Regions from separate parts of the Acetobacter tropicalis genome, predicted to be linked through region 4. Evidence: riboswitches for the same ligand, from Rfam matches in the RefSeq annotation. Region 4 holds a riboswitch; each other region holds the start of a gene.
The links. A riboswitch is a leader RNA that binds a small molecule or an ion and turns the genes downstream of it on or off. The one in region 4 is predicted to bind cobalamin.
Positions count from the first base shown of each region.

Region 1 (4,155 bases), 1.1 Mb from region 4:
TAAAGACCCCGCACCTGCTACAAAACCATTTGCTTCATACACTGCGGCCACGGGGTCCTCCGCCTGACGTGAGATGCTGAGAAGCGCAAGTCTTTTCAGGAAGGCATCCACCATCTGTTGGCCTCGTTCAGGGTGCCCAACAGCCTGTGCCACCTGCATGATCTGTACTGGAATCTCCGCCAGAGAAGAGGCCGGTGGAAGAGTAAGAACCTTCGCCCCAACCTCCCGCGCAGCTTTCACGGCAACGCGGGCCGTGAACTGTCCTGCCAGCACCACATCCGGATGCGCACCAATCACATTTTCCGCCGTTGACGACAGAACCGGAACATCCTGTGCTTTTTGACACAAGACCGACCCAGAACAATCCTGCACCAGCGGACTAAGCCCCACAATCTCGGCCCGGTCAGCCAACATCAGAGCCAACTGATCCGTACAAAGATTCATGGATACAATCCGTTTGGCAGCCCGCGCCGGAGCAGGCAGCGCTGCCACCAGCAGGCTACACAACCCCAGCAGATGCAGCCACCTCCGCATCAGTAGCTCAGGGTCACACCGCCATATCCCCCTCTGCCCGGCTGAAGATAACCAATTGGCTCTTCATACTGCCGGTTAAGAAGATTGTCGGCGCGCGCAAAAATGCTGACATAGCGGTTAATCTTGTAATTGGCCGCAATATCTATGGTGAAGTAGCCGTGCCCCTTGCCGCAGGTGCTGCAATAGGATGTCCCGATAACCGGCAGATCACGCCACCCGCTGACGTACAGGATATTCCCCGAGAACGTCAGATCCTGAATAGGGGTCCAGGTTGTATTGAAGTTGAACTTGTGTTGCGGACGACGCTGCAAGGCCAGATCACTGCTGACATCCCGTGCGTGGGTCCAGGTATAATTCAGGTTGAAGTCCAACGTTTTGAGGGCCTTCCAGTCAAGAAAAGCTTCCACACCATACATACGCGCGCGCGCCACGTTGCCATAGGAATACTGATAATAGGGATATCCCCCCACCATCTGGATATTTTCCGTGGACTGGATCAGGTTTTTGACGCGGTTATCATACCATGTAGCGCCAAAATGCAGCTTATCCCCCAGCAGTTTCTGTTCCACCCCGGCATCATACCCGATCAGCCTTTCCGCCCGCAGGTTCGGATTACCCGTCTGGGAATAGCTGGAACCGACCTGACTGGAAAAAAGCTGATACAACGTGGGGCCATGGAAGCCTGAACCCGCGCTGGCTTTAATGATGGTACCAGTGCCCGGCACATGGATGGAAGGGGCAACACGCCACGTTACATAATGCCCGTAGCGGGAATTGGAATCATACCGCACGTTAGCCGCACCGTAGAGAATATGGTTCCAGCTGCCCTGATACTGGCCATATCCTGCCGTCGTATCCATACCAGCCTGTGTGTGATAGCCGGTATCATACGCTGAGGCCGCCGTATGGCTGGAATCAAACGTATCATGAAAATGCTCCGCACCAATCAGGAGCGTGCCGTATTTCTTGAAATCAAACGTACCGTGCCAGTCAATTTTCAGGCGGCTTGAACGGTAATAATCCGGTCCGGTGGCATAGAGGCCCGTTTCATTCCAGCGGTTACGGTTGGTCATGTACCCAAGTCCAATAACCTGATCAAAAAAACCATTAAAAGACACGAGATGCGCAGTGCCGCGCACCACAGCCTCATTCATGTTGTTCTGCTCACGCACATTCCCTCCCCCGTAGGCCTCGCTTTGCAGATCATAGAGGGAATAGGTGTGGTAATTGCTTTGAATGAGGCGAGCAGTCAGCCCCAGATCGAAATTTCGGGTGACATCATACCCAAGACGGATAGTGGCAGACCGGTTGTCGTTACGGTTACCTTTATGCCGTTGCTCCCGTGTCGCCCCATAATAGCGGTCAATATAACGCGGAATGCCGTGAAACCCTTCCATCCGGTAATGAGAGAGTTCGACATTGTAGTGGAAGCGCCCCTTGCTCCCGCGCGCGCCGATAACCTGATTGAAGGTGCCGTAAGACCCCCCTTCTATCCGCACAAACGGCTTGAAACGCCCCTGCCCCTGCGCAGTGGTCATATCAATCACGCCTGCCATGGCATCCGCACCATACAAACCGCTTTGTGGCCCGCGCAAAATTTCTATGCGGCCCAGACCATCTGTAACAAACTGACCCGCATCGAACATACCGCTGGCTGAACTGCCATCGTTCACGTCCATGCCGTCCAGCCGGACCTTGACTTCATTGGCGTTATTACCGCGCATCAAAATGGACGTTGTGGCCCCAAACCCGCCAGAGCGCACCACGTTCAGCCCCGGCTGGCGTGCCAGAATATCTGGCAACGTGCGGCGCTGCTGGGTCAGCATCTGTTCTTCCGTAACAATGGTCAGTGCCGTGCCAATATCATCCGTGCGTGTGGGCGTTCGGGCAGCACTGACTGTTATCAGTTCGGAGACGAGCTGGCTGGGAACAGGCTGCACAGAAACCGGAGTAGGTGTGGCGACGGACTGTTTTTTGGCAGGTTGTGCTTTTAGCGGCGGTGAAACAGGCGCATCCGCCGCCAGCGCGGAACTACCCCACAACGTGAGAAGAGTGGAACTGATGAGAAAAGTATTGCGGAACATCAGAGAAACAAGGCCTCGCGGTAAGAAAGACGTCGCCACGAGAGAAAGTCCGACCCTGACCACCCCGAAAACTTTAGGAGCACCCCTGGTCCAGTCACTTTGCTGACACCCCCCGATCAGCACTTCTCGTCTGCAACCCCGGCTGATGGCAGGTTTCCTGGCTTGCGGTAGGTCATCCTGCACCAACCTTCCCAGGAGAGGCTCCCAGTGGCCTGACGTACCAGCCAGTATGTGCAGGACATGCCGCTTACAGTTGCGGGGACAGCCCAGGCTTTGGCCTTGCATGGCAAAACCGCACCCGGTTCCCTTTTACATCGCTCCCTGACAGGGAGAGAACCATCACGCCCGGTTGATGCCGCCAAAAGGCAGGAAGTGTCAAGAAAACAGCCGTCTTCTCCCCCATGCTTCCAGAACATTCCGCACGATTGAAAGAGCACTGAATGTTATGTTATGTTATATTATAACAGTTATCACGTTATTGAACTCAGCTTCAGGGAGCCCCCTCCATGCCCGCATTGCTGCCCGTTACCGTCCTTTCCGGCTTTCTGGGGGCGGGAAAGACGACGGTGTTGAACCATATTCTCAATAATCGGGAAGGCCGGAAGGTCGCCGTTATTGTGAATGACATGAGCGAAGTGAATATTGACGCTGATCTTGTGCGAGAAGGCGGAGGCGATCTTTCCCGCACTGATGAAAAACTGGTGGAAATGACCAATGGGTGCATCTGCTGCACCTTGCGGGATGATCTATTGCAGGAAGTTCATCGGCTGGCGGCAGAGGGTAAATTTGACTATCTGCTGATTGAATCAACCGGCATTGCAGAGCCGCTGCCTGTTGCCGCAACCTTTGAATTCCGGGATGAAGACGGCAACAGCCTGAGCGATAGCGCAAGGCTGGACACCATGGTCACTGTGGTGGATGCCGTAAATCTGCTTAACGATTACGCCTCAACCGACTTCCTGAAAGACCGCGGTGAAACCGCAGGCGAGGAAGATGACCGTGCCTTGGTCGATCTGTTGGTAGAACAGATTGAATTTGCAGATGTGGTGGTCATCAACAAGGTCTCTACCGCCACGCCGGAGCAGGGAGAAGCAGCCCGCCAGATTGTGCTGGCACTGAACCCTGATGCGGATGTTATTGAAACGGACATGGGGAAGGTTCCCCTTGAGCGTGTGCTGAACACGGGCCGGTTTGATTATGACAAAGCCCATCAGCATCCTCTATGGTTCAAAGAGCTTTATGGCTTTAAAGACCACACGCCGGAAACCGAGGAATACGGCATCCGTAGTTTTGTCTATCGCGCTCGCCGTCCCTTCGTGCCCGCTAAATTCAAGACTTTTCTGGATGCCAACTGGCCGGGCGTAGTGCGCGCCAAGGGGCATTTCTGGCTGGCCACGCGCCCGGACTGGGTAGGGGAACTTGGACAAGCGGGCGCACTGGTACGCAATCAGGCCATTGGCTTGTGGTGGGCGGCCATTCCCAAAAGCCAGTGGCCGGAAACTGACCAGTGGCGCGATTTTGTACTGAGCAAGTGGGA
Region 1 is NZ_JAUYUW010000001.1:2,403,128-2,407,282, reverse strand. It holds gene QWU00_RS10955 (ABC transporter substrate-binding protein) at 1-534, opposite strand, end outside; gene QWU00_RS10950 (TonB-dependent receptor plug domain-containing protein) at 534-2,621, opposite strand; cobalamin riboswitch at 2,749-2,974, opposite strand; gene zigA (zinc metallochaperone GTPase ZigA) at 3,125-4,155, shown strand, end outside.
Region 1: it holds a riboswitch for cobalamin, as region 4 does, so the genes downstream of both, QWU00_RS10950 (TonB-dependent receptor plug domain-containing protein) here and QWU00_RS15660 (TonB-dependent receptor) in region 4, are expected to answer to the same signal.

Region 2 (4,155 bases), 2.8 Mb from region 4:
TCCCTTGAAACTGCTGGCCGCATTGAAGCCACCGTTCTGATTGTAGTTCTGACGGTTAAGGGCAAGCCAGTCATACCGAAAACCGCCTACAATACGTAGATTATCCCGAACAGTGAGAACATCTTCCAGAAAAAGACCGGCCTGCACCATGGTTGTAGGTGATTTACGGAAAGGATATTCGCCTGCAAACGTGCCCAGCGATGTCTGCTCTGGGCTGACAAGAGAGACACTATCCGCATAGGACGCATCAGGAAAACCGTGATTACGGATAAACCGGAGATAATAGGCATCTCCGCCTAACACAAACCTGTTTTTCATGCCGAATATTTTGAAATCAAACTGCGTATGGAGGGTATCTCCTACCTGATGCTGGTTTTGATACACATAAAATCTGTCACGCCCAATCCGGCCTGGCGCGATATTGTTCCCTCCAGCATCCACCGCGCCTGTATTGCCAATGTAGCTCAGGCTTTCGGCATTGTTCCAACGGCGCTTGGAATACACAAAATAACTGCTGTTATGAATCTGGATAGTGGGGCTTACCTGCCAGTCAAGATGCAGGGTGGGCGTTGCGTTGACAGAACCCGCTCTTCCATCACGCACGTTATAATAGCGCCACAAAGACCCTCTGGTGATCCCCAGCCCCTTGGAGGAACTGAGCAAGCCGCCAACGCGCCCGCCTGTCTGTGCAAGAGAGACCAGAGGCGTGCCATAATAGGTGGAGAGACGGTCTGTCAGGTAATCCATGCTCAGGCGCGCAGTGAAACGGTTTGTTGGTTTCCACAACAGCGTGGTTGTAAAATCATCTGAATGTGGATCTGCGCCTTTTACAAACCCGTCAGATGATGTGCGGCTGAAGTCTGAGCGAATGGCAAGCGTTTTTGTAATGGGCACGGACCCACCCACACCTGCATTCCAGGTGTTGAAGCTGCCGTAGGATAAGAGCGCATTGGCATGGGCTGCATCAAAATCCGGCGTTCTGGCGCGCATGTCCACCGTGCCGCCGACAGCCCCTTGTCCGTACAGCACGGAAGAAGGACCCTTCAACACCTGCACGCTTTCCAGATTGAAGGTATTTTGGGGCCGGTTAACCATGGTTGTTGGCCCGAAATAAAGACCATCACGCAAGATGAGGATCTGGTTTCCCGTAAAGCCGCGCATCATCAACTGTGCCGGGCTACCAGGAGAACCACCGGAGGATACACCCGGCGCACTGTCCGCTGCGCTTTCTGCCTGCGCGTAACCACGCTGCATCATCAGATCATGCTGAATAACGTTAATGGTGGCAGGCGAATGCTGGATGGAAAGACCAAGCCGTCCACCAACACCAGCCACCGTTTTCAGGAAGGCCGTTTTCCCATGCGTGGTGATGTATTCCGCTTTTCCGACGGATGTAACATTCTTGGAAAGAGGGCCGGTTACACCCTGTTTCTGATCAGAACCGGTTGTTTCTGCATGGCCCGCGCTCATGCAGAAAAGGCCAGACGCCATAAGCGTCACGATATAATAAACTGGTCGCACGGAATAGCTCCACCAAACATCACCGCGGTGGAGACGAGAGAGCTTCGCCTCGCCCCCGAATCACCCCGTTCGGCGGCTCCGTCCGTGACTTTTCTGCAATGGCAGGTCTCCTGGCTTGCTGGTCAACGGTGTGATGGATACCTTCCCGAACACCCGAAGGGGTATTCAGTGGCGTCATGTTTCCAAAAAACCTCACAGCGCACAGTTGCGGGGGCAGCACCGGCTTTTAACCGTTTTCCCTCTTAGCCTTGCAGCATCCCGGCAAGAGGAGGCTGAAGGCACCATAGCGATAGGCTGATAGACACAAACCCGTGAATTTTGTCAACGTGCGCGACATTTTTCCGAGCACTTCCCCAGTCTGCAAAGAATATTGCGGACTGCCCCATTTGTGTGCATTAGTTTGCTCACTTGTCGACAGTCCCGTGCGAACGGGCGAACAGGGAATGCCGTACGCCTTAGAGACCAAGGGCAAGTCGGCAGCTGCTCCCGCAACTGTATGCGGTATGGGTCTGATTTTTCCGCTGCAAAAGCGGGCCACTGGTGTCACCACCGGGAAGGCTGAATCAGAACCGATTATCCGCGAGCCAGGAGACCTGCTGTCGTCGTCTGACCGTGCCGCCGGGCGGGATGTACCGGAGGCTGGAGAGCGTACTGTGCAATATGCCGCTGTGTGGTGTCTGTCTCATGCCTTGAAAAACGCAAGGCTTTGTTCCTGCTTTAGCTGGCGGGGAGATTTCTGAGAGATGATACCCGGTTTTCCTTCTCCACCCCGCGCCCGCACACCGCATGATGGTCTGCATCCGCTGGTGCGCACCATGATTGAACGCTGCCCGTCCCGTACGGATGCACTCAGGGCGGCCCTTATGGCGCACATGCCACCGCCCAATACAGAACCGGACATTGTTCAAAGCGGTTACAGCATTTTTATGAAAACCTTCGGCCCCTGCCCCCGCCCGTACCAGGACAGAGGCACTGCACTGGAAGCCGCTTTTCGGCCCATGCTGGCCCATGCCCTTGATCTTCTGGACGCGCTACCGCCCAAGCTGGCCTTTCAGACCACGAAAGACGCAGAGCATATTGTGCAGACATATGTCACGGTGCACTGGACAGTTGGGGCTAGAGCCGCCGCCATGGCGCTTTATGATGGCGTGACCTGAACCACGTTCTCTGATCCTGTCACGCATTTCCCGTTAAACTGCCTTGCTCCGGTTGCTCCCCTCATGCCCGCACCCCCTTTTATCAGCCTCACCTTTCTGGTGTGGTTCCTTACTTCTGGCACTTTGCTGGCCGCAGAAAACACCGCCCCTTCCGCCATGCCGGCACACGTGACAAAAAATAAATATGGTTCCAAAAAGAAGAGACTACAGCATGAACATCTGACTGTGGTGGGGCATTCTCTTGAAGACACGCTCCCTGAACACCTTGCCCGCTCAGGGGTAAAAGTGGATGTTGTTCGGGCGCAAGCCATACGCAACGGAAACTATGTTGATGTGGCTCAGGCTCTCTCCGCCCTCGCGCCCTCCATGTCCGTCGCGCTCAAGAATGGTCCTTTCGATTACGCGGATGTTTCCCTTATGGGCTCACGCACCGAAGATGTGCTCTGGTTAGTGGACGGGGTGCGGATCAACAACCGCCTCTACGGTAGCACCCCGCCCCTTGATACACTGCCAGCCGCCATTGTTGACAGAATCGAAATTCTGGATGGAGGCCAGTCCCTTTTTTATGGCACGCAGGCCGTAGCGGGGGCGGTGAATATTGTTACCCGTCCTTTTTCCGATCATCTCACCGGCCAGATAACCGCATCTGGAGACAGCAACACCGGCAGACATCTTGACGGGTATCTGGCCAATGCGATTGGGAAACATCGTTTTGTTGTCTATGCCTCGGGGGACGGAACAGACGGCTATCGCGCGTTTCGGAAACAGGATTATCAGCCTAGCGCAACACATCGGGACCGTAAATATTCCGTTTATACCGTTGGCGCAAAATACAATGTGGACATTACGTCAAAACTCAATCTGACAGCCACCTACCAGCATACCATTGCCAACCTGGACTATGCCCGCCCTTACCGGGTGGCAAAAAATACAAATGACCGGGTGGAAGATCTTGCCACGCTCAAACTGGATTTTCATCCGCTGGAGCGTCTGAATTTCTATGTGAAAGGGTATTACCATAACTGGGATACCCATTATGACACGATTTATAATGATCTAGAGCACCCCGGCCAACGTGATGTGCTCTACCGCAATGCCTATTGGGGGTATGAAGATTACGGCGTCAATGTGCTTGGGCGCGCCATCCTGCATCGGGGGCTGGAAGCATGGTTCGGCTATGACATGCAACGCTATGGGGGGCAGGACAACGTTCTGCGTATTCTTCCGCAAACGGAAATGACCAACGCAGGCTTTGCACAACTCAGAATGACCCCAGACCTGCTTCCTCATGCCCATATTGCCGCGGGTTTCCGTTACAACAGCCCCACTACCGGACGCTCAGCCACAATCTGGAATGTGGTAGGGCGATATGATCTCCCCTTCAATCTGTATGCAAGAGGTGAAGTGGGCACCAACTTCCGCCTGCCGACGGCTGAAGAACTGTTTGCTGATGATCCGCAGGATGAAAGAGGTAACC
Region 2 is NZ_JAUYUW010000001.1:710,020-714,174, forward strand. It holds gene QWU00_RS03155 (TonB-dependent receptor) at 1-1,521, opposite strand, end outside; cobalamin riboswitch at 1,605-1,822, opposite strand; cobalamin riboswitch at 1,920-2,136, shown strand; gene QWU00_RS03160 (hypothetical protein) at 2,265-2,678, shown strand; gene QWU00_RS03165 (TonB-dependent receptor plug domain-containing protein) at 2,742-4,155, shown strand, end outside.
Region 2: it holds a riboswitch for cobalamin, as region 4 does, so the genes downstream of both, QWU00_RS03160 (hypothetical protein) here and QWU00_RS15660 (TonB-dependent receptor) in region 4, are expected to answer to the same signal.

Region 3 (4,155 bases), 2.8 Mb from region 4:
CTGAATGCTTCTGGTAATCAGGTGCCCAACGTTCCGGCTGTTACGGCCAACCTGTGGGGGATTTGGTCTCGGGTGGCGGATCTGCCACTCGATCTGGGGGCCGGGTTACGGTATGTTTCCGCGCGTAAAGGGGATTACGCCAACACCCTGAGCCTGAAAGATTATGCCTTGGTAAACGTTTTTGCAGGATGGCATGCTTACAAGGGTGTTACGGTGTATGGCCGGATTGATAACATAGGCAATAAGCATTTTGTGCAGTGGGCAGACACCAGTTATCCGGGGCAGATTCTGCTGGGGGCTCCGCGTTCTTTTTCCATTAGCGTTCAGGCGGGGTTCTGAGCGCGTTAGGGGGCTGGTATGGCTCCTGCCGCAAACTGGATGAAGGCGCGCATATATTCAATGTCGGCATCAGTTTCGCGCTGACCAAGGAAAATCTGCTTGGCAATACCCGTTTTGCCAAGCCGGACGGGATAAAGATTAAAGCGGGATGCATATTCCTCCACCAGCCAACCGGGGAGGGCTGCAACCCCGCGCCCATGCGCGACCATGACCAGCATGATGTCCGTGGTTTCTATCTGCTTTTGCTGGCGTGGACTGATGCCAGCAGGCTGAAGAAACTGCGTGAAGATATCAAGGCGTTCTGAAGGGACCGGGTAGGTGATCAAGGTTTCCCCGGCAAGTTGCTGGGGCAGGATGAATTTGGTGTGCCGAAGGGGGTGGTCCGGCCCCACAACCAGAACAAGCTCGTAATCAAAAACGGGGGTGAAACTCAGCCCCGGTTTGTAAAGTGGATCTGGCGTGACAAGAATATCAATCTCGTTGCTGAACAGGGCCCCAATCCCGCCAAACTGGAATTTCTGGCGCACGTCCACATCCACTTTGGGCCATTGATCCAGATACGGTGAGACAATTTTCAGAAGCCATTGGTAGCAGGGGTGGCATTCCATACCGATGCGTAAGGTTCCTCGCTCGCCATTGGCAAATTGCTCCAACCTGTCTTCCGCCAGTGCAAACTGCGGCAGCAAGCGGTTGGCAAGGGATAACAACCACTCACCGGCTTGGGTGGGGGTAAGGGAGCGCCCCTCCCGCCGCCAGATTTTCACGCCAAGCTGGTCTTCCAGCTTGCGAATGGCATGGCTGAGCGCAGGCTGGGTCAGATTAAGCTTGGCTGCGGCTGCCGTAAGCGATCCTTCGCGGGCAACTTCCTGAATAATGGCCAGATGGCTACGTTCAAGAACAGGCATGCAATGCTCCGTGTATGCGTATAATTTATATAATTATGAAAATTATACCATTTTTATTCATGATTTCAAAGCGTTCCTTTTTAGATCCTCTGCTTCTTGCATCTGGAAAGTGTTTAAGGGCTACAACCCATACTCTCGTTTTTCCTAACCCAGACCTTCTTGTTGAAAGGGAAAAGAACGTCTGTGTTTCTGTGTCTTATGCGAATAATGTCAATACTGTTCTCAGCCTGCGTGATATTAGTGAAAACGTTCGACGGAATTTTTGAGTCCTATTCTAAGGTCTGAGGAATTTACTTTCTTTTAGAATGGGTGCGTTCTTATATTTTCGTTCTTTATAGTCCATGCACAGAGCTAATGGCTGTGTTCTTCTACCATGTTATATTGCATCTTGCGCGGGAGGGGTGGTTAGGCCCATGATGTATCTGCAAAACGCTTCGATGGTCCCGTGCAAGCGGGTTAATAGGGAACACCGTCATGCTCAAGGGGTCAATGAGTGACCTTGAAGGCGTAGTCGGAGGCTGCTCCCGCAACTGTAGGCGGTATGCTTCTGGTTTGGTCGCGTAGAACGTGCGCCACTGTTTTCATCAGGAAACGGGAAGGTTGAATCAGCAAGCCATAATCCGCGAGCCAGGAGACCTGCCATCGTCCAGCCACCAGCCGTCGGGCGGGATGTACCGAAGGGAGGAGAAAAGTGACATGTCTGTCTGCTGCATGTGTCAGCCGTTTTTCACGCAAGAACCGTCAGGGGCGCTTACGTTCCTGAAGAGCTCCGCTTTTTCTCAGCAAAAAAGTAAAATTCGTGTTTGCCCTAAGCGGAAGGCTTCTACCGTCTGAGGCATCTGCTCAAAAATCAAACGGGAATGCGTGCTTTTCAAGACGGATAACTGAGTATACGCGTTCAGGAAAAAAGCAGGAGAAGCCCTATCCTTACAAGGGGAAGATCTTTTTTCCTGTGTCTGAGCCGCGTTGTGTGGGATGGCCATAAGTATGAAAAATGGATCTACTATAAATTCCTTGCAGGCTGCATTATTAGAAAAAGCTGATTTAAGACGGGTCAGAAGTGATCCGAATTTTTGGTACCCCGTTGCGTGGTCCCGTGAAGTGCGCCCCGGTAAAGCTCTTGGTGTTCAGTTTGCGGGCCATCCTCTGGTGGTGGTGCGGCCTACAAACGGCGCTCCTTACGCATTGGATGGTTTGTGCCCCCATAAGCAGGTGCCGCTGAGCAAAGGTGCTGTTTGTGGGGATTTTATAAGCTGTCTGGCTCATGGTCTGAAATATGATAGGAAAGGGCAGTGTGTTTCCCAAAATGGCGCTGCCGATGCGGGTCTCCTTCGCCTCAAGCCGTGGGCGTGCCGGGAAAAAGACGGGCTTATTTTTGTTTTCATGGGCAATCAGGCGCTGGCCGAGACCAAACCGCTTCCTGATTTTCCACGTGTAAGAGATAAACGTTATCGTACCAGACGTTTTGGGCAGGTGGTCAATTGTCATTACAGTTTCATGCATGAAAACCTGATGGATATGAACCATCAGGTGTTGCACAGTCGGCTTGTAGGCAAAATGAAACCCCGTTTCCTTGGCATGGATCGTGGTGAGGACTTTGTAGAAGCGCGTTATACATTTGCCCGTACAGGCGGCAAGCAACCCTTGAGTGAGGCCCTGATTTACGGCCAGAGGCGTAAGGATGGCCGGGACTTCGCTTACCGGGATGTGATGACCATCCGCACACAGTATCCCTATCAAACCCTGCGTATTGAAACGCAGGGTATTGATGAGCCTGTCATGGAGTTATGGATCTCTTATGTTCCTCAAGACAGGCAGGAATTGACAAACCGGGTTTTCGGGCTGTTATCAATCAAGCGGCTGAAAGTGCCCTTTCTGCTTGATCTGGCATGGCCCGTGCTGGTTGCTTTTACAGAGCGCGTCTTCTTTGAAGATCGTGAAATTGTGGAACTGGAACAGCAAGCATGGAAGGAACTGGGGGGCGATCATAACGTGGAAGTTTTTCCTGTTATTCTTGCCTTGCGGCAGCTTTTGCGAGACAGAGGTGTGTCGCCCCCTCAGGGGGAGTGAAAGCTTGTTTGCGCAGTGCTGTGATGCGTCAAGCAGACAGAGGGCAGGCCGTTTGCGTCATTATGTGCACAGCCTTTCAATCAGACGCACGCCACTCTGAACAGAAAGAGTGCTCTTCCATAAGAGAGCAACACCCACCAAAGGATACCTTTATACCAAAACGGGTAGTGGGTGTATTGTTCTGTATAGTTATAAGAAAAAAACGCCTTTTTAAAAGAGGCGGCTGCCATCAGGCACATCTCGTTCAGGGATAGTCAGAACCACGCGCTTCTGATCATCAGGGAAGCCCAAGGTCAGAACTTCAGAAACAAACGGGCCAATCTGGCGGGGTGGCAGGTTCACCACACAGGCAACCTTCTGGCCAATCAGAGCCTCGGCGGAATAGAGCTCCGTAATCTGGGCACTGGAGCGTTTCAGCCCAATGTCTGCGCCAAGGTTAATGGTTAGTTTCCAAGCTGGTTTGCGGGCTTCCGGGAAAGGCTGGACATCAGTGATTGTTCCAACGCGAATATCGATTTTGGTGAAGTCATCAATGGAAATCGTGGTCATGAGACGAGTCTTCCTTTTGTGTGAAGCAAGTTTTCAAACTGTCTTTAGGGGGCAATAATTCCGGAACTGTCACTACCTGTTTCTGGATGAGTGGAGCATATCTCCCACTTGGATAACACGGTAGATAAAACCGTGCTTCTCAAGGAGATGCGGGGAGGCGCTATTACCAATGCACACTTTTCCTCCCTATTGTTGATAGGCTTGCCCCAAACGGTGATCAATTTTTGCAGAAGAGGGTGCTTTTATTCTTGGGGGCGAGTGCCAGGGGGCAGGCGAGTGGAGGAAAGAACTC
Region 3 is NZ_JAUYUW010000001.1:705,466-709,620, reverse strand. It holds gene QWU00_RS03155 (TonB-dependent receptor) at 1-339, shown strand, start outside; gene QWU00_RS03150 (LysR family transcriptional regulator) at 345-1,244, opposite strand; cobalamin riboswitch at 1,666-1,902, shown strand; gene QWU00_RS03145 (Rieske 2Fe-2S domain-containing protein) at 2,232-3,314, shown strand; gene QWU00_RS03140 (tRNA-binding protein) at 3,525-3,863, opposite strand.
Region 3: it holds a riboswitch for cobalamin, as region 4 does, so the genes downstream of both, QWU00_RS03145 (Rieske 2Fe-2S domain-containing protein) here and QWU00_RS15660 (TonB-dependent receptor) in region 4, are expected to answer to the same signal.

Region 4 (4,155 bases):
AGACAAGCGCCCACAGTAAGAATAAGAATGGCGCAACGGGTGGCCCGGATAGAAGATGCCCCCACGTTTTTAGAATCTCCTCCTGACACACATAGACACAACTATCATGTCATTGAGAAGAATGGCAGGGGAAAGGCCCAAGCCGACCACAGAATGGGCTGCTTTACCTTATTCCGGACCAGCCTTTCACTCTTGAGGAGGCGTCGTTCTGGTAAGTGCTTGCTCCGCATGCTCTTGGTATATGCATGAGAGCAAAGCTTTTGAGCGCATCAAAGGCGAACGACTACACTCTTTAACTATCCCCGCACACTTCGAACTGGTTGAATGCAAAGGCTGTGCAGCGGCCTTAAAAATCAGCCGTTACAGCCAGACGAGCTGAAATTGGCTCCAAAGGATGCCCCGTTGCGCCTGTTTGTACGGCAGCCGTGGGGGTCAACCGATAGTCGTACGCATATTGTGCCGCATAGGCCCGGGTATTGAAAACGTTGAACACGCTGGCTTCCAGTTTTATTTTTTTATTGAAACGATAACCAAGATTCATGTTGACTTCCTGATATCCGCTGGAGCGTAAGCTATTGTCCTCTATCAGGGGATATCCACCCAGCCACCTGACCTGGAGACCGCCATACCAAGGCCCACGATCGACCATAACACCAAAAGACCATACAAAGTTTGGGGCATTGGTAACATATGCTCCATCAATACCGTAACTGGAAAGGTTGTGACCCCGGTAGCGGGCTTTGGCGAATGAGAGATCGGTATTGAATTCAAGCCAGGTAAATGGATTGTACTGTGCCGAGAATTCCACCCCTTGGCGGCGGCTGGCTGGGCCGGGAGAGGTAACGCCCGCATCACCATCATAACTGAGTTCAGAGTCAAAATCGATAATGAATGCTGCTGCCTGAAGATGCAGGTGAGAAAATGGCGTGGTCCGAACCCCAACTTCTCCACTGACAGCAGATGTCATGAGCGGAACTTTAACAGAGCCTTTTGTAAATTCATCAGACGTATAGGAGCCCGACACGGAGCGAAAATCATTGGAGTGAAATCCACGTCCTCCGCTTAGGTATAATTCTGTTTTTTTCCATGGCCCAAAAACAAGACTGCCTTTGGGCTGAAACAGCCACTGATGCTTTTGTGTCAGGCTATTATCGACAAGATTTTCATCCGTTCCCCCCTGATAGTCTTCACGCAGACCAACGATCATTCTCAGCCAGGGTAGCCAGTGCGTTGTATTTTGCACAAACAGACCGACTGAAGCCAGATTAATATTATCGGCATTGCACGTATAGGGAATTGTTGCCTCAAGGCTGGAAGGACAGTTTGCTAATGTCACGCGCTGCCGCGTATGGCGACGGTCGACATACAGAATATCATACCGCCCCTGTACGCCAATCCGTGTTTCCGTGCGGACCAGGCCGACATGATCCTGCCGGGTATAGACACTGCTGCCCCCTACAGTTGTGCGGGTTTCATCCTGTTGCTGCTGATCTCCGTTAACAGGATCATCCAGATAATGAGTGAAATTGTTCCACAAGGTCAGACGGTCATGGACAGCAAAAGCACTTGTCACCCATTTCCAGTTATCCCGGGCCAGATGGTAATGGCCAGAGAGGCTATAGCGCTCAGAAAACCCTCCATCGGTTGGGTCAAGAGACCCATAGCGGCCGATTAGTCCTTCATGGTAGGCATCCAGAGGTTGATCATTTGTTGCGCGCCACTGGCCGCGATAGAACATGCCTGTCAGATCAAAACCATTTTTGGCGCTTCCATACGTATAACGTGAAAGTGCACGGATGCTGCGGGCGTTATCCGGATATTTCCACGGACCATCCGAGTGGGAAATGTTAAACGCATTCACCCAACGGCTCGTATTGGAAAAATGGGTTGTGCTGCCGATATAAGCCCGATAGTCGCCCAGAGTGCCTGCGCTCAGGCTGATCTGGCGTGGAATATCATCAGCCAGCTTCATATGGTCCGATCCGGCAACACCAAAATCACCAATATCTGCATGAAAGGGGCCTTTTGTATAATCGACCCCCGCAAGCACTTCCGGGATCAGAAAGTTGAGATCTGTGTAGCCCTGACCATGGGCATTGCTGACGCCGTTGACCGGCATATCATCAATAAATGAGGCAAGGTCTGTTCCGTGGTCCAAATTGAAACCACGCAACAGGAACTGATTGGCTTTTCCCTCGCCAGAGTGGGATGTCACTACCAGCCCCGGCACAGCTTCCAGAATTTGACCAACACGATAGACGGGGCGAAGCTGGATTTCGCGTGCAGTCAAAGAGCCTTCGCTCGCGGTGCCAGCACGGCCCAGCAAATCGCGCCGGGATGCTGTTACCTGAATTGTTTCTGGCGCTCCTTCCTTGACAGAAACATTCTGCGCGCCTTGTGCGGCAGGCGAGTTTTTTGCCTTACCCGTTACGCTCGGCGTTGAGGACTTGAGAGAAGAGCGGGAATGTTTTGTTTTTTGCGTGGTGGGTACTGCCAGTGGGGAGCCTGCGGCCATTGTGGGGAGGGAACAAAACGTGAAGCCAGTAGAAAGCATGGCCGTGACAAAAAAATGCCGCTTGTAACGTATAATATGGCCTGCTGGCGCAGAAAAAAAAGAGAGTTGGAGGCGAGCGGTCATGGTGATCCTGCAGTGCGACAGAGGCACAACGGTCTTCTAAATGTGCGTCTGTGTACTGCCCGACTGCGGGAAACTATAAACAAGTTTAAGCAGCGAGGCAGGGGGAGCGCAGAAGAACGCGGCCTATAGAAGGCGGACGAGAAAAGAAGGCTGCTGATAGGGCGCTATCTTAGGCCATCAAGCGCTTTTCTATGAGGCATGCTGCATGCAGGGAGAAGGATGAGGAAGGGAACTCGGGCCGTCATGGTTTCTCTCTCAGGAAACCAGCCATCCCCGACCGGCATCCGGGCTTATCACGACGATGGCAGGTCTCCTGACTCGCGGATCACAGAAATCTGTTTGGCCTTCCCGGTCCAAATGTACCAGTGACCTGTTCCTGCAAGGAAACATAATAAACAGACTCTCACCGCCAACAGTTGCGGGGGCAGTTGCAGACTAGCTTCCGGACCAGCGTCCAGCCGAAGCATACAGCATTCCCTTTTCATCCGTTTGCACGGAACCATCGACTATATGCCCTTATAAGCAGGACGTTGGCGTGATTTCAATACACTCATAGAGGGAAATAGAGTATTTTCCTACTGTATTCGGACATCAGTAGCCTAGGGATAACTCTATTTTGTAGATATTTTCAGGCTTTTGTCTCTATGCCTATTCGGCGTGGGCTGTAAGTAACATTAGAAATTAGGAAAGATTCTATTCTTCCATTAAAGATAGACAATTCTTCTTGTTTTACATTCTTTACTGCTTTACCGTTTTTTATTGTTTTGCCTCTGAACGGCGCAGCAGATAGATATCCATGATCCACCCGTGGCAAGCTCGGGCTTGAGCGCGGGTTGTGATGATTTCTGGGCCAATTTCCGTCAAGGGACCGGAGAGTAGTATCTGTTCCGGCATGCCCACATACGCTCCCCAATAGATAGTGATATCCTTTGCAGGAATAAATTGGAACGAACAGTCTCCATCCAACATGACAATGACTGTATTGCTGCCGTTTGGCCAACCATGATCACGTAACTGGCGGCCGGTTGTGACTGTAAAGGGTGCGCCTATATCGTTAAGCGCGATGGTATGTGCTGCTGCCAGCATATTCAGGGACATAATCCCCGGGATACTACGGATTTGTGGGGCTGGTTCCAAACGCGCGGCAATGCGCAGGGTGCTGTCATATAGTGCGGGATCTCCCCATACGAGCAGTGCAACCGTTCCACCTTGCGGCAGGTGTGTACAAATAGTTTCCTGCCATACTCGTGCAATAGCATTATGCCATTGCACAACACCATGGCGGTAATCTGGATCCGCTGTATTGCGGCGAGGCATATCAAATTCTGCAATCCGGCAAGCAGGATTTGTAAGAATCTGTTTGCAGAGAGTTTGGCGTAGATCAGCCAGATCAGCCTTATTCTGTTCCTTGCGGGGAATAAGAATGAGGTCGGCCGCGTTGAGTTCGCGCACAGCCTGTAGTGTCAAATGGTCAGGATTTCCTGTCCCGATTCCGACAAGAACCAGATCAATCATGT
Region 4 is NZ_JAUYUW010000001.1:3,479,967-3,484,121, forward strand. It holds gene QWU00_RS15660 (TonB-dependent receptor) at 347-2,638, opposite strand; cobalamin riboswitch at 2,925-3,157, opposite strand; gene cobF (precorrin-6A synthase (deacetylating)) at 3,395-4,153, opposite strand.